DNA from 2 places in the Clostridioides sp. LIBA-7678 genome. Region 2 is predicted to be linked to the other one. Evidence: riboswitches for the same ligand, from Rfam matches in the RefSeq annotation. Region 2 holds a riboswitch; the other holds the start of a gene.
What was found. Region 2 has a riboswitch for thiamine pyrophosphate ahead of thiC (phosphomethylpyrimidine synthase ThiC). Riboswitches for the same ligand answer to the same signal wherever they lie in the genome.
Positions count from the first base shown of each region.

Region 1 (9,105 bases), 260 kb from region 2:
TCTTCCTTTAAAATACCAAATGCATTAAGTAATCTTTCTTGATATGTTTGTTTTAATGGTGGAGATACTTCAATTTTTCCTTGTGTCATAATTATTTCATAATCATTATCTTTTTTTATAATATCAACTGGCAATATTCCAGCACCAGTTTTTTGAAATACTGTTGTGCTATTGAGTTGGTTTTCTACTGCTCTAGCATAATGGGCAGCAATAGTAGCATGACCACATATAGGAACCTCATTAGTTGGTGTAAAAAATCTGATATGTACATCATAATTTTCTTGATGATTTTTAATAAATTTATTGAAAATAAAAGCAGTTTCTGAATTATTTAATTCTCTTGCTATTTTTTGCATTTGTGATTCAGATAAGCCATCAGCATTTGTAATTACACTAGCTGGATTACCTGTAAATTTTTCTTTTGTAAATGAGTCAACTTGATAAAGACGAAATGTTTTATTCATATTATATAATCCTTTCTAAATATTAGAGTAGTTTGTGTACATAGAAAACTTTAGATAAGTTATTACTTATTATTATCTATTTAAATAAAATTAATAAAACAGTATATGTCTATATTAAAATTTAAACATATACATCTAAAAAAGTAGTATTATGTAAGGCTCTATGCTACAATCAAGATTATATTACGAATTAGTATGCTAAACAAGAATGCACTTTTTAGTTAGATACTTACTATTTTGAAAGAGAGGATTGGGATGGATATAGATAATAATTTTGAAGAATTTCCAAATATTGAAGAAAGACAAAAAGATTTTAATTGTTCAATTGGTTTTACCATGACTGTGATAGGAAGTAAATGGAGGGCAATTATTTTATGGCATATTTTAAAACAAGAGCCAATACGTTACAGTCAATTAAAAAAAGAAGTTGTTCATATAAGTCATAAGATACTGTCACAAGAATTAAAGTATCTTGAAAGAGATGGACTTATTAAGAGGATTTCTTATCCGACTATTCCTCCAAAAGTTGAATATTTGTCTACTAAACGTGGTAAATCATTGGAATCGATATTATTAGAATTATGTAATTGGGGTAAACAGTATATGAGATAAACTCAACTGTTTACTTCATGAAAAATAGATAATGAAGCTTATTTTAATTAGTTCTTTAATGTATTATAAAACGTAGATAAAACTAAAAAGGGTTTTCTAGAAAATAAAATTTCTTTAATTATATCTGCTTACCAATACCATCACTTGATGCAAACAAGATTCTACCACGTTCTCTCCATATTCTAGTATAAAGTCATTTAATTGTGTATCTATAAAATTGCAGTAATCGTATGAACTGCATATATATGCAGTTAGTATATGCGTACATCTATCCATTTTATCTATAAACATATATCATTTATCCCCCTAAAAAACTTTCATAAAAACAAAAAGAAAATATCTTTTTGGCAACTGGCTGACATAACTCGTTTCATAAGTCTTAGTCCCTATAGCTTTGCGTCACTAAATTTCTCTAGTTTTGCCTATTTAGTTTTATTCTACAATTACAATCATATAGGAAAACGTTTGATTTTTCAAGGTACATATTAAAAAATTTAAAAATTAAAAAAAATAATTTATTTTTCAAAAATAAATTAGGTAAAATAATTACATTATATAGTTTATATATACAAATCAGAATAAGAGGTTTTTATTATTAACCTAAATTGAACTAATTTGAGGCAGTAGAATAAAGCTAAATAAAGTCAAATGGTTAATAAAATAAAGAAAAATCATTATAATAGTATATTTTTATAAATAAGCTTTAAAATTTAATCAAACTCTAATAAATTATGATGAGTAGGTATTATGGCAATATACTTTTTTAAAAATACTAAAAAATACTATTTTGGTATTATATATTTTAAAATAGATAAAATATATAATATGAATAAAAAATTTGTTAAAATATGATAAGTGTAGTATAATCAAGTAGAAAAGATATAATATATTTCGGGGAGCTAATGTGCTGAGAGGAGATTTTATCTCGACCCTTTGAACCTGTTTGGATAATGCCAGTGTAGGGAGACCAGTAAAGATGAAAATAAGTCTTATCCTATTGTGGATAAGACTTTTATTTTATTTAAATATATTATCTTTTAGAAGTAAAATTTTTAATAAAAAGCAAAATATACCTAGTAGGTATTAATTATTTTTAAAGGAGTGATTTAAATGGTAATCGCAGACATAGCAGTAATGCCACTAAGACCTTACAAAGGTGAAGAAGAAATGTATAAAGTAGTAGATGCTTGTATTGCTGAAATTGAAAAAAGTGGTCTTAAATGTGAAATAGGTGCAATGAGTACGACTGTTGAAGGTGATTTTGATGAAGTTTTTGAATTATTGAAGAAAGTACATAAAATCCCTTTTAACCTTGGATGTGAAAGAGTTATAACAGTAGCTAGAGTAGATGAAAAAGCTGGGGGTTTGACTATAGATGAAAAACTTAGAAATCATAGATAAAGTTAAAGATAGTATATATCCAATAGCAACATTTTTGTTTATACTTATTCTTTGGCAATCTGTGGTAGAAGTTTTAAAAGTCCCACAGTATATACTACCCACGCCAGTAGATATACTTAATGTATTTTTTAAAGACTCTCAAAATTTATCCATGCATGCTGTAGTTACTATAGGAGAAGCAATACTTGGTTTTATAGTTGCAATCATAATATCATTAATAATTGGTGTATTGATGGATTTTGTGTCGATAATAAAAAAGTGTCTTTATCCTATTATGTTGGTCACTCAAATGATACCTACAATAATTATAGCTCCACTTTTTATGATATGGTTTGGCTTTGGGACAATGCCAAAAATATTGATGGTAACGCTTACTTGTTTTTTTCCTATATTAATAAGTTTTGTAGATGGAATCGAGAATATTGATAAAGATTATTTAAATTTATTTAAGACTATGAATTCAAATAAAATTAATACATTTATTCATCTTAAATTTCCTATGGCAATGGATAAATTTTTTTCTGGGCTTAAAATATCTGCGACTTATGCTGTAATGGCAGCGACTGTTGCAGAGTGGTTAGGTGGAACCAAAGGTCTTGGTGTTTATATGCTAAGGTCAAAAAGTGCATATGCTCTTGATAAAGTATTTGCATCTACTATATTGGTAGTTATATTTAGTTTAATATTTGTAGGAGTTGTACAAGTAGTAAAAAAAATTGTTATAAGACATAGATTAGCAGATTAATTGTATTTGAGGGAGGAAATTATGAATTTCAAAAAATTAGGAATATTAGGTTTAGTAAGTGTTTTTACATTAGCGACAATAACTGGATGTTCTTCAAATAATGATAAGGATAAAAATAGTACTAAAGATGATTCTTCTAAAAAAGTGACTATGGTGCTTGATTGGACACCAAATACAAATCATACTGGATTATTTGTAGCACTTGATAAAGGTTATTATAAAGAAGAAGGTCTAGATGTTGAAATAGTGCAACCACCCGAAAGTGGAGCTGAGACTTTAGTTGCAACAGGCAAAGCGGACTTTGGTATAAGTTATCAAGAACAAGTTACCTATGCAAAGACTAGTGAAGACCCACTTCCAATAAAAGCTGTAGCAGCTGTTATACAACATAATACTTCTGGGTTTGCATCACCAAAAGAAAAAAATATAACCACAGCTAAGGATTTTGAGGGAAAAACTTATGGCGGTTGGGGTTCTCCATCAGAAGAAGCTGTTTTTAAAGCAGTTATGAAGAAAAATGGAGCCGACTTTAACAAATTAAAAATAGTTAATACTGGTCAAGATGATTTCTTTGCAGCTATGAAAACTGTAGATTTTGCATGGATATTTGAAGGTTGGGATGCAGTTAAGGCAAGTTTAATTGACTATGATTTGAACTTTATACCAGTAAAAGATTTAGATGAAAGATTAGATTATTATACACCACTTATAATTTCTAATGAAACTGTACTAAAAGATAATCCAGAACTAGCTAAGAAATTCTTAAAGGCTACAACAAAAGGTTACAAATATGCAATTAAAAATCCAGAAGATGCAGCAAAAATATTAGTAAAACATGCACCTGAGGTAGATGAAAAATTAGCATTAAAGAGTCAAGAATATCTAGCAAGTAAATATAAAGACGATGCACCTAGATGGGGAGAAATGAAAGATAGTGTATGGAATAACTACACATCATTCTTAAAAGAATATAAATTAATAGATAAGGATATGAAGGCAAGTGATGCTTACACAAATGAATTCTTACCACAATAAAAAAATAAAAGTATCTATAGAAAATGTATCAAAAACATATAAAGAAGTTGAAGTTTTAAAAGATATAAGTATTGATGTATATGAAGGCGAATTTGTTTCTATATTAGGACCAAGTGGATGTGGTAAAAGTACTATCTTTAATATTATAACTAAACTTACAGATTATAATAGTGGTAAAGTAGATATAAATGGAAAATACAGTTACATGTACCAAAAAGACTTACTTTTACCATATAAAACTATAATAGATAATGTGTCACTACCACTGGTCTTAAAAAAAGAAAAAAAGAGTAAAGCAAGGGAAATGGTAAAACATTATTTTGAGGTTTTTGGTTTAAATGGATATGAAAATAAATATCCATCTGAACTTTCTGGAGGAATGAGACAGAGAGCAAATTTCCTGAGAACCTTTGTAAATTCTAATGACATAATGCTTTTAGATGAGCCTTTTGGAGCACTCGACTCGTTGACTAAGACATCTATGCAAAAATGGCTTTTAGATGTTAAGAAAAAGGTAAATTCAACAATACTTCTTATAACCCATGATATTGATGAAGCTATAATGCTGTCAAATAGAATTTATGTCATTTCAAAAAAGCCATCAATAATAAAAAAAGAATTTATTATTGATAGTAAAAAACTGAATGAAGATAACCTTGAAAATGTCATTAAACTTAAGAAAGAAATAATATCTTTGTTGTAAAAATTATATATATGCTTTATTCAAAGAGTACTAAACCTAGCAATCCAAAATGTAATTATACATTTTGGATTGTTTTTTAGTTATACGTCAAAATTTTATATATTATGTTAATAATAATCATCTACTATGATATAATATTTAATTAGAAAAGAAGGAGGTTTGATAATGCAAATAGATATGAATAAATTGACTCCTATGATGAAGCAGTACCTTGAAGTAAAAAACCGATATAAAGATTGTATACTGTTTTTTAGATTGGGAGATTTTTATGAAATGTTTTTTGAAGATGCATTAGTAGCTTCAAAAGCTCTTGAAATAGCATTAACAGGAAAAGCTTGTGGTTTAGAAGAACGTGCTCCTATGTGTGGTGTGCCTTTCCACTCAGCCAATTCATATATATCAAAATTAGTTGAAAATGGATATAAAGTAGCAATAGGTGAACAAATGGAAGACCCATCTACTGCAAAAGGAATTGTTAGAAGAGAGGTTATAAGAGTCATCACTCCTGGAACTGTTTTAGATGGAAATTTACTTGAAAATAAAAAAAATAATTATTTGTTGTCTTTATATAAGGATGGTTCTAATATAGGGCTAACTTATGTTGATATAAGTACTGGAGAAACTAATGCAACTTGTTTAAATGAAGATAAAGTAATTGAAGAGATTGCAAAAATCCATCCTACAGAAATAATTATAAATGATTTAGACTTTATAGAAAAGCTTAGAGATATAGCTACTGTAAGTAATATATACATAAATGAAAGTTTTAGCGATAACTATTTGGATATAAACATATTAAGAGAATATTTTCCAGAGGTTTATCTACAAAAACTAAAGTTTGATGATAAAGGTCTTATAAAGTCAAGCTTATCAATTCTTCTGAATTATATATATAATACTCAAAAACAAATAACATCTAATATAAATAATATAAATATATACAATTCATCAGAATACATGGTTTTAGATATGTTTACTAGAACTAACTTAGAGCTTACTCAAACTATAAGAGGCAATAAGAAGAAAGGTTCATTATTGCATGTTCTTGATAAAACTTCTACAGCAATGGGAGGTAGACTTTTAAGAAAATATGTTGAAGAACCTTTGATAAATAAATCTAAAATTGAAAATAGATTAGATGTAATAGAAGAGATAAAAGATGATTTTATATTAAGAGAAGATTTAAATGATATACTTAAAAATATATACGATATAGAAAGAATATGTGGAAAGATAGCATTTGAAAGGGTTACACCAAAAGAATTAGTTCACTTAAAAAATTCAATAGAAAAATTACCAAATTTAAAAGACACAATAGATTTATCAAATGCAACAATATTAAAAGAGTATGTTTCAGAAATGGATAAATTGGATGATATATACAATTTAATAGATGAAGCTATTTTAGAAGAACCTACAATAACTATAAAAGATGGAAATATAATTAAGTCTGATTTTAGTGATGAGCTTAAAGAATTAAGAGATATTTCTAAAAATGGAGCTTTTCTTGTAAAAGAAATAGAAAATAGAGAAAGAGAAAAGACAGGAGTTAAATCATTAAAAATAGGTTTTAATAAAGTTTTTGGTTACTATATAGAAATAACAAAAGCCAACTTTAAACAGGCAAAACTAGATGAGACATATATAAGAAAGCAGACACTTAGTAATGCAGAAAGATATATAACTCCAGAATTAAAGGAAATAGAAGAAAAGATATTACATGCTGAAGAAAAAATTAAGTCTCTAGAATACGAGATATTTGTAGGTATAAGAGATACTATATACAAAAATATAGATAGAATACAAAAAGTAGCTAAAACTATAGCTAATATAGATGTTTTTGTATCTCTAGCAACAGTTGCACACATAAATAATTATGTAAAGCCAGCAATAAATGAAAATAATAAACTTGATATAAGAAATGGTAGGCATCCAGTTGTTGAAAATATAGTAGGTGAGGAAAATTTCGTTCCAAATGATACATATCTAAACCGTGGAGAAAACATTATTAACATAATAACTGGTCCTAATATGTCTGGGAAATCAACCTATATGAGACAAACTGCTATAATAGCACTTATGGCACATATAGGTTCATTTGTACCAGCAGAATATGCTGATATTCCAATCTTAGATAGAATATTTACTAGAGTTGGAGCTAGTGATGACTTATCTCAAGGGCAGTCTACTTTTATGGTGGAAATGAATGAAGTATCTCTTATACTAAAAAATGCTACAGAGAGAAGTCTAGTTATATTAGATGAAATAGGTCGTGGAACCAGCACTTATGATGGTATAAGTTTAGCATGGTCAATAGTGGAATATATTCAGAAGAATATTAGATGCAAAACATTATTTGCAACACATTATCATGAACTTACTGATTTAGAAGAGGAGTTTAAAGAGGTTAAGAATTATTCAATAGCAGTCAAAGAAGATGGAGAAGGAATAATCTTTTTAAGAAAAATAATTCCTCAAGGGGCAGATAAGAGTTATGGAATATATGTTGCTAAATTAGCTAAACTACCAGATGAAGTCATAGAAAGAGCAAAATATATACTTAAAGACTTGGAAAAAAATCATGTCTATAACAGTGTAGCGATAAATGGTGATAAAGAAAAAACTAATGCGACTAGCATTAATTTAGATGAAGAATTGCTTAAGGTAAATCAAAGTAATTTTAAGAATAAATATGAATCTCTAAAAATAGAACATGAACTTATAGTAAAAGACTATAAGCATATAAAAAAGGATTATGATAAATTAAATTCTAAATTTAAGTTACTAAATGATGAAGTTGCTTTAATAAAGGAAAATGATGATATGGAGAAAACCAATAAAGAAGATTCTGTAAAAGAAGTAGCATTAACTCAAATATCTTTTGACAGTGTAAAGAGAGACATACTATCAGAAGAAATTTTAAATCTAGATATCCTAAATATGACTCCATTGGATGCGATAAATTCTCTTTATAATCTTCAAAAAAAAGCAAAAGAAATAAAATCTTAGAGGTGTGCAAATGAAAAATATAATTAACATCCTAGATGATTTAACTATAAATAAGATAGCAGCAGGTGAAGTTGTAGAAAGACCTTCTTCTGTAGTGAAAGAACTTATTGAAAACTCTATCGATGCAGGTGCAAGCAAAATTTCTATAGATATAGTTGATGGAGGCAAGAGTTTAATTAAGATTACAGATAATGGAATAGGGATACCTTCAAGTGAAGTTGAGAAATCATTTTTAAGACATGCTACTAGTAAAATTAAAGAAATTGATGATTTGTACGACTTATATTCTCTTGGTTTTAGAGGGGAGGCATTAGCATCTATTTCAGCTGTATCCAAATTAGATATGACTACTAAAACAAAGGATGAGATTATAGGAACTAAAATATACGTTGAGGGTGGAAAAATAATATCAAAAGAACCAATTGGTTCTACTAATGGGACTACAATCATTATAAAAGATATTTTCTTTAATACACCAGCAAGACAGAAGTTTTTAAAATCTACTCATGCAGAAACTATAAATATAAGTGATTTAATAAATAAACTTGCAATAGGTAATCCAAGTGTTCAATTTAAATATACAAATAATAACAAACAAATGCTAAATACTCCAGGAGATGGTAAACTCGTAAATACCATTAGAAGCATATATGGAAAAGAAATAACAGAAAATATAATAGATGTGGAGTTTAAATGTAATCACTTTAAAATGAATGGATATATAGGTAATAACAATATATATCGTTCCAATAAAAATTTACAACATATCTATATAAATAAAAGATTTGTAAAAAGCAAAATAATCATAGATGCAATAACAGAAAGTTATAAGTCTATAATTCCAATAGGTAAACATGCAGTTTGTTTCTTAAATATAGAAGTGGAACCATCATGTATCGATGTAAATATACATCCTAATAAACTCGAAATTAAATTTGAAAAAGAACAAGAAGTCTATATAGAACTTAGAGATTTTCTAAAGGTTAAACTGATACATTCAAATCTTATTGGAAAGTATGCTACTTATTCAGATAAAAAAACGCAACCTAGAATTGCTATTAATAATAGAGAAAAAAGTACAGGTTTTGAATTGAAAAATAATAATTTATTAGAAGATGATTCTAAAAATAACAATA
Region 1 is NZ_CP196987.1:2,164,239-2,173,343, reverse strand. Features, by position in the region: gene ACTG46_RS10500 (PhzF family isomerase) at 1-464, opposite strand, end outside; gene ACTG46_RS10495 (winged helix-turn-helix transcriptional regulator) at 720-1,076, shown strand; gene ACTG46_RS10490 (hypothetical protein) at 1,191-1,367, opposite strand; cyclic di-GMP riboswitch class I at 1,420-1,509, opposite strand; TPP riboswitch at 1,959-2,058, shown strand; gene ACTG46_RS10485 (MTH1187 family thiamine-binding protein) at 2,187-2,477, shown strand; gene ACTG46_RS10480 (ABC transporter permease) at 2,452-3,222, shown strand; gene ACTG46_RS10475 (ABC transporter substrate-binding protein) at 3,244-4,257, shown strand; gene ACTG46_RS10470 (ABC transporter ATP-binding protein) at 4,226-4,960, shown strand; gene mutS (DNA mismatch repair protein MutS) at 5,126-7,969, shown strand; gene mutL (DNA mismatch repair endonuclease MutL) at 7,980-9,105, shown strand, end outside.
Region 1: it holds a riboswitch for thiamine pyrophosphate, as region 2 does, so the genes downstream of both, ACTG46_RS10485 (MTH1187 family thiamine-binding protein) here and thiC (phosphomethylpyrimidine synthase ThiC) in region 2, are expected to answer to the same signal.

Region 2 (9,105 bases):
ATAAAGAATTTACCTAAAAGACCTATAATTACAGCCTTTACAGCAACCGCTTCAGAAGAGGTACGAGCTGATATAATAAATTTATTATGTCTAGAAAATCCAGACTGTTATATAACCGGTTTTGATAGAGAAAACTTATCAATAAACATAGTAAAATCATCTAGTAAAAATAAATATATTTTAGATTATATTAAAAATCATAAAAATGAGTCTGGAATTATATATGCTGCAACTAGAAAGGAAGTTGAAAACATACATAATGGATTATCTAAGAGAAATATATCTGTATCAAAATATCATGCAGGTTTATCTAAAAATGAAAGAAGTAAAAATCAAGAAGATTTTATAAATGATGATGTGGATATAATGGTAGCAACAAATGCATTTGGAATGGGTATTGATAAACCTAATATAAGATGGGTTATACACTACAACATGCCTCAAAGTATAGAAAATTACTATCAAGAAATAGGTAGAGCTGGTAGAGATGGAGAGAAAAGTGAATGTGTGCTTTTGTTTTCTCCAGGAGATGTACATATACAAAAATATTTAATCGATATTGGAGTTGAGAATCCTGAAAGGAAGTTGTTTCAACACAAAAAGCTTCAATATATGATTGACTTGGCTTACAGTAATTCATGTTATAGAAGGACAATACTAAATTACTTTGGAGAAAATTATATAGAAGATTGTAATAATTGTAGTAACTGTTTAGTAGAAGGTGAAATAGTAGATAAAACTATAGATGCTCAAAAAGTTATTTCATGTGTAGCTAGAATGAAAAGAAGTTATGGTGTTACTACCATTGTAGATGTACTTAGAGGGTCTAAGAATAAAAAGATTTTACAACTTGAATTGAATACTTTATCTACATATAATATTATGAGAGACTATTCAAGTGAAGATTTAAAGAACTTTATAAATACATTGGTTTCCCATGGATTCTTGGATTTAGTTGAGACTTTAGGTAATGGAAATAGAGGAAGTTTTCCAACCATAAGATTGAATGATATGTCTATGAAAGTTTTAAAAGGTCAAGTGAAAGTTGAATTTAAAGAAATCGTGATGACAAAATCATTAGAAGTAGAAGATGAGTTATATAGTGCTTTAAGAGAGCTTAGACATTCAATAGCAAGTGAAGAAAGAATAGCTCCATATATGGTATTTGGTGATGGGACACTTAGAGCTATGTCTAGCAGTTATCCAATTAATAAAGAAGAGATGTTAGATATATCTGGAGTAGGGGAAATTAAGTATCAAAAATATGGTAGAGATTTTGAAACAATAATTAAAGAATATGTCGAAAAAAACAACATAAACAAAAAAAGTGAAGAAAAAAATGTCGATTTAGATAATGTTAATAGTGAGTTCTTTGAAGTTAATTCAGATAAAGCTCTATATGAAAAACTATTAAGTATTAGAGGTGAATATGCAATAAAAGAAAAAGTACTCCCATATATGATTTTATCCAATAAGACACTGAAAGAAATAAGTGGAAGATATCCAATTGATGAAGAGCAACTGAAGGACATTTCAGGTATAGGTGGAGTAAAAATTAAAAAGTATGGAGCTAGTATTTTGGATGAAGTCAAACAATATGTAAGAGAAAATGATATTAATGTTACTTGGAAAAAAAAGGGTAAAAGGAAGTTAATACTAGATGGAGAAAGTAGAAAAAATAATGAAATAGCATTAGATTTATTAAATCAAGGCAAGGATATACAAAGTATTAGCCAAGAACTAGAGATTTCATTATCGACTATTATTGGATATGCCCATGACTATGTAAAGGATGGACATAGTATATCGTTTGATTTAGAATTAGAAAATTTCTATAATGAAGATGAAAAGCAAATGATTTTAGAAGTTTGTGAAAAAGTAGGATATGATAATTTAAATAACATAAAAAGAAAACTTCCAGATTCAATAAAGTATGAAAACATAAGAGCTGTGATGCTTGATTCTTATCTTAAAAATTTAAAAAATGATATTATGTCAGAGTAATTTTTAATATCTCCAAAAATAAAATTTGTATTATTGTGTTGAACTAATAATTTTGCTGTGTTATACTGAATTTGTAAAAATAATGAAAAATTAGAGCTAGGGGCGCTAGAATTGGCTAGCTGAGAGATAAAGCCGTAACTTACAAACCCTAATAACCTGATCAAGATAATGCTTGCGAAGGGAAGCTTTTAATATAATTTTGTTACATAAATAGACAAATTATTTAATGTTAGGGAAAATTTGTCTAAGTGTATATATGATTATAAGAGTGCTTTCCAAACAAGGAAAAGCACTTTTTTTATTTTCAAAAACTATAACTTTAATCTTGGAGGATTGTAATATGAATTATACAACACAAATGGATGCTGCTAGAAAAGGCATAATAACTAAAGAAATGGAAATCGTTTCTCAAAAAGAGCAAGTAGATGTGAATGAACTAAGAGAATTAATAGCAAATGGACAAGTTGTTATACCTGCTAATAAAAATCATAAATCTTTAAGTGCAGAAGGTGTAGGTAAAAATTTAAGAACAAAGATAAATGTAAATCTAGGAATTTCAAGAGATTGTAAGGATATAGAAAAAGAACTTGAAAAAGTTAGAGTAGCAATAGACATGAAAGCTGAAGCTATAATGGATTTGAGTAACTATGGTAAAACTAGAGAATTTAGAGAAAAAGTGGTTGAAATTTCACCTGCAATGATAGGTTCAGTACCTATGTACGATGCAGTGGGATATTTAGAAAAAGAATTAAAAGATATAACAGAAGAAGAGTTTTTGAATGTAATAAGACAACATGCTATTGATGGAGTTGACTTTATCACTATACATGCAGGTCTTACAAGGAATGTTTGCCAAAAGATAAAAAATCATGAAAGATTAACTCATATAGTATCTCGTGGAGGTTCTCTGTTATTTGCATGGATGGAATTGAATAATAAGGAAAATCCTATTTATACTAATTTTGATAAAATATTGGATATATGTGAGGAATACGATGTTACATTGAGTTTAGGAGATGCTTGTAGACCTGGCTGTATAAAAGATTCTACTGATGGAGTTCAAATTCAGGAACTAGTAGTATTAGGTGAGCTTACTAAAAGAGCGTGGGAGAGAAATGTACAAGTAATGATAGAAGGACCTGGACATATGGCTATTGATGAGATAGAAGCAAATGTAGTATTAGAAAAAAGATTGTGTCATGGAGCACCTTTTTATGTTCTTGGGCCATTAGTTACAGATATAGCACCAGGTTATGACCATATAACAAGTGCAATAGGAGGAGCTTTGGCATGTGCTAAAGGAGTAGACTTTTTATGTTATGTAACTCCAGCAGAACACTTAAGATTACCTAATTTAGATGACATGAAAGAAGGTATAATAGCTGCAAAAATAGCTGCTCATGCAGGAGATATAGCTAAAAACGTTAAAGGTGCTCGTGAATGGGATAATAAGATGAGTAAAGCCAGAGCTGATTTAGATTGGTGTGAAATGTTTAGACTTGCAATAGACCCTGAAAAAGCTAAGAGATATAGAGATGAATCAACTCCTACTCATGAAGATAGCTGTACTATGTGTGGAAAAATGTGTTCAATGAGAACAGTTAAGAAAATACTAAATAATGAGGAACTTAATTTAATATAATTTGTGATTAGAATAAAATAGATTTAAAAAGAGGAGGTGATTTGGTGAAGGTTAATGGGAAGGATGTTGAATTTAAAAAAGATTTGACTATAATAGATTTATTAAATAAATATAACTTAAATAGTGATAGAGTTGTAGTTGAAGTAAATCTAGAAATAATTGAAGAATCCAACTACAGTACATATATATTGAAAGACGAAGATATTATAGAGCTTATTAGTTTTGTTGGAGGTGGTTAAAATAAAGATATTTGTAAATGAATTATTAACAGATGTTGAAGAAAATACGACTGCCTACAAAGTTAGAGATGATTATAATTGTAAATGTGATGTATTAGTATTAAATGGATATCCAATTAAAACAGATATTCCTCTTTGTGAGAACGATAAATTAACACTTATACAAAAGGGAGTCAAGCCATCATTTGATGAATTAGAAAACTTATTGATTGCGAGACATACTCCAAATATACATAATAAGTTAAAAAAAGGGAAGGTTGCTATATTGGGGTTAGGGGGACTTGGGTCCAATATAGCTATCTCTTTAGCCAGAATTGGAGTAGGAGAACTTTTACTTATAGACTATGATGTTGTAGAACCTTCTAATCTAAATAGACAGCAGTATTTTATAGATGATATTGGAAAATTAAAAACTGATGCTATGATAGAAAATATAAAAAAAATAAATCCGTTTATAAAGCTAAAGAAACAAGATATTTTTTTAAATAAACATAATATGGATACTATTAAAGATTCAGATTTGATAATTGAAGCTTTTGATGATGCATCATGTAAGGCACAGGTTTGTAACTATGTGTTAATAAATTTAAAAGATAAATATCTAATAGCATCATCAGGTATGGCAGGTTATTATGATTCAAATATAATAACTACTAAGAAGATAAAAGACAAGTTTTATATATGTGGTGATTTTGTAAATGAAGCTAAATTTGGTGAAGGTCTTATGGCTCCAAGGGTTGCTATCTGTGCAAATCACATGGCAAACTTGGTAACACAAATACTTATAAATATGTAAATACTAAAATTAAATTCTAAAAAGATTGAATATTAAAAAAGTTGTACATGGAGGGAAATAATATGGATAAATTGGTACTTGGTGGACATGAATTCAATAGTAGATTGTTGGTTGGAACAGGTAAATATGGTTCAAATAATATATTGCCTGAGGTAATAAAAGAAAGTGGCAGTGAGATAATAACAATGGCACTTAGAAGAGTGGATTTAGATAATAAACAAGAGAATATATTAACATATATTCCGAAAGAAATGACAATACTTCCAAATACATCAGGAGCTACTAATGCAGAAGAAGCAGTAAGAATAGCTAGAATATCCAGAAAAATGGGATGTGGAGATTTTATAAAAATAGAAGTGATATCAGATACTAGATATTTACTTCCTGATAATGAAGAAACTATAAAAGCTACAAGAATACTTGCTGATGAAGGATTTATAGTTCTTCCATATATGACACCAGACCTTTATGCTGGAAGAAGACTTATAGAAGCTAATGCAGCAGCAGTTATGCCTCTCGGGGCTCCAATTGGTTCAAATAGAGGGCTTCAAATGAAAGAAATGATAAGAATAATGATAGATGAATTAGATATACCAATAATAGTGGATGCGGGTATTGGCAAACCATCTCAAGCTATGGAAGCTATGGAAATGGGAGCTGATGCTGTACTCGTTAACACTGCGATAGCTTCAGCAGGAAATCCTGTACAAATGGCAAGAGCATTTAGACTAGCTGTAGAGGGTGGAAGAGAAGCATATCTCGCAAAAACAGGAAGTGTATCAGAATTTGCAAACGCATCTTCTCCTTTAACAGGTTTTTTAGGCAATTTATAGAAAGTGGTGATTGGTGATGAGTTTTTATGATGTAATAGAAAAATATAGAGATTTTGATTTTGATGGATATTTAAATAATGTTACTGATAATGATGTTTTAAGAAGTTTATCAAAGGACAAGCTTGAAGATTTTGATATATTAAATTTGCTTTCTAAAACTGCTGTAAAATATTTAGAAGCCATGGCTCAGAAAGCACATAAATTAAGTGTTCAATATTTTGGAAAAACAGTATGTTTATATACACCAATGTATATAGCAAATTATTGTGTAAATCAATGTGTTTACTGTGGTTATAATATAAAAAGTGGAATAAAAAGAAAAAAATTAACTATGGATGAAATTAGAGAAGAGGGAAATGTAATTTCAAAAGAAGGTTTTAAACATTTACTTGTTTTGACTGGAGAGAGTAGTTTTCATTCAAGTGTGGAATATATAGGTGAGGCTATAGAAATATTAAGAGAAAAATTTCCATCTATAGGTATAGAAGTCTATCCAATGGAAGTAGAAGAGTATAAGTATATTGTAGATAAAGGCGTTGAAGGTCTAACAGTATATCAGGAAACTTATGACGAGGAAATATACAAAAAAGTGCATATAAAAGGCCCAAAAGCAAATTATAAATTTAGGTTAGATGCTCCTGAAAGAGGGGCAAAAGCAGGCATGAGGACTTTATCGATAGGAGCACTTTTAGGGTTGAATGATTTTAGAAAAGAAACCTTTTTTACAATATTGCATGGGAAATATTTAAAAACAAAATATCCTCATATTGAGCTTTCATATTCAACACCAAGAATGAGACCTTTTAAAGGTTGTTTTGAAGAATTAGTAGATATAAGTGATACTGATTTGGTTCAAGCTATGATATGTATGAGATTGTTTGACCCACATGCAGCAATAAATATATCAACTAGAGAAAACTTGGAAATGAGAAGTCATATAATACCTTTAGGAGTAACTAAATTGAGTGCAGGTGTTTCTACTGATGTAGGGGGGCATTCTCAAGATGAGCATGATACTGCTCAATTTAAGATAAATGATGAAAGCACTGTTGCAGATGTAGAGAAGATGTTAAACTCAATTGGATATCAACATGTATTTAAAGACTGGGAAAGATTTTAGATGTATTTGATAACAAACAGAAAATTATTATGTAATGAAGAAAGATATTTAGAAGTTATTAAAGAGTCTATATTGAGTGGTATAAAAAACATTATAATAAGAGAAAAAGATTTAGAATATGAAGAATTAAACAAATTATATATGAAAATAAAAACCAAAATCAATTGTATAGATTTTCAAGAGAAAATACTGAATAAAAATTTGAAGATTAATATAAATCAGAAAGAAAGTATTAATAAACTTAAAGTTAACTTTATAGTAAATAGTAATATTGAATTTTTTGAAAAAACAGATTGCCAAGGGATTCATCTTCCTTTTAAAGTATTCTTGGATTTACTTGAAAATAATTACAGTTTTAATAAAGATAAAATACTGGGATTATCTTTACATCAAATAGAGGAGGTAGAACATTTAGAAAATTTGATGAGAAATAAAAATATAAGAGTAGATTACATAACCTTGTCACATATATATGAAACTAAATGTAAAGAAGGTTTACATCCAAAAGGAATTGAGCTTCTAAAAGAAGCTAAGAAGATTACTGATATTAAGATAGTTGCGCTAGGAGGAATTTTACCATCCAATGTCAAAGAAACATTGAAATACTGTGATGATTTTGCCATAATGTCAACTATAATGAAATCTAAAGATATTAAAAAAACAATCTCAGATTATAATGAAAAAATTGAATTATTAAAATAGTATATGGAATCCTTAATTTAAAGAAAAATAAAAAAGTTATCTTTTAAAATTTAAAAGATAACTTTTTTATTTTGTATCTTTGCTAATAAAAAATTGTAAAAAGGGAAAACTTTAGTCAGAGAGATTAAACAATATCCTAAAAGATTTAAAATTTAGTAAAGTATGGAGGACATTATAATGACTGACAGTAAAAAGAAACGATTTATTATACCACACACTTTTACAATAATATTTTTACTAATAGTCTTAATGGCAATATTGACTTGGGTAGTACCAAGTGGTGAATTTAGTAGAGAAGATGTAGAAGGCAGAATGGTAGTTGTACCAGGAACTTATCAAAGTGTTGAAAGCAATCCTCAAGGGTTTGCAGATGTTTTTAAGGCACCAATAGAAGGTTTTATCGATTCAGCAGAGGTTGTAGGCTTTGTATTAATAGTTGGAGGTGCCTTTGGTATTGTAAATAGAACTGGAGCTATAGAAGCAGGAATAGCATCAGTTATATCTAAATTTAAAGGAAAAGAACTTCTTATAATTCCAATATCAATGATTTTATTTGGTCTTGGAGGTACTACATTTGGGATGGCAGAGGAGACATTACCATTTTATATGATATTTGTTCCACTTATGACATCCTTAGGATATGATTCTCTAACCGCCATAGCAATTGTATTTATAGGAGCAGCAGCAGGAGCTGCAGCTTCGACAATAAACCCATTCTCGGTTGGTATTGCACAGGCACTAGCTCAACTTGCTCCAGGTTCAGGAGTAGCATATAGAGTAGTTATTTTTATAGCTTATATATTAATAAGTATAGCGTTTGTTATGTATTATGCTAAGAAAGTTAAAGAAAATCCTGAAAGTTCAATAGTATATGAAATAGATAAAAATAATAAATCAATACTTAATCAAACTTCAACAGAAATAAAAGAATTTACTTTTAAAGAAGTATCTGTTCTTGCTATCTTTGGAATAGGTATGGCAATAATGATTTGGGGTGTCTTAAGTCAAGGATGGTATATTCCAGAGATATCAATGTGTTTTGCTGCCATAGGAGTACTTTCTGGTTTAGTTGGTAGATTATCTCAAATTGAAATTTCAGAAAGTTTTATAGATGGAGCCAAAGATTTAGCATCAGCCGCTCTTGCCATAGCATTAGCTCGTGGAATCGTAATAATTGCTCAAAATGGATTTATAATAGATACTATATTAAATTCCGCAGCAGCTTTTTTAGGTGGCCTTCCAAAAGTTATATTTGTATATTTATCTTTCTTCTTGGAAGCTGCATTGGCATTTTTAATTCCATCATCTTCAGGTCTTGCTTCACTTACAGTACCTGTACTTGCTCCTCTTGGTGATTTGGTTAATATATCAGCTCAAGTAATAGTAACTGCTTATCAATTTGGGGTTGGTCTTACAAACTTCATAACTCCGACTTCAGGGGTATTGATGGGAGCACTTGCAGTAGCTCATATTCCTTTTTCAAAATGGGTAAGATTTATAATGCCTATATTGTTGATTTTGACAGCTGTATCTCTAGTCTTTTTGACAATAGGTATATATATAGGATTTTAATTAAAGAGAGTTTATTCAATATAGCTAGAGATTATATAAGATACTAAGAAATAGAATACCCAAAATATGATTTTCAATAAATTGCCACTAAAAATAATTTAGTGGCAATTTATTTTTTATATAATAAATGACAAAATATCTTAGTAAGTGTATATTTTCTCTTTCAATCTCTTATTTTTTATATCAAATTAGCTAAA
Region 2 is NZ_CP196987.1:1,907,632-1,916,736, forward strand. Features, by position in the region: gene recQ (DNA helicase RecQ) at 1-2,004, shown strand, start outside; TPP riboswitch at 2,093-2,204, shown strand; gene thiC (phosphomethylpyrimidine synthase ThiC) at 2,345-3,646, shown strand; gene thiS (sulfur carrier protein ThiS) at 3,691-3,885, shown strand; gene thiF (sulfur carrier protein ThiS adenylyltransferase ThiF) at 3,878-4,681, shown strand; gene ACTG46_RS09265 (thiazole synthase) at 4,744-5,514, shown strand; gene thiH (2-iminoacetate synthase ThiH) at 5,531-6,634, shown strand; gene ACTG46_RS09275 (thiamine phosphate synthase) at 6,635-7,336, shown strand; gene ACTG46_RS09280 (YfcC family protein) at 7,514-8,908, shown strand.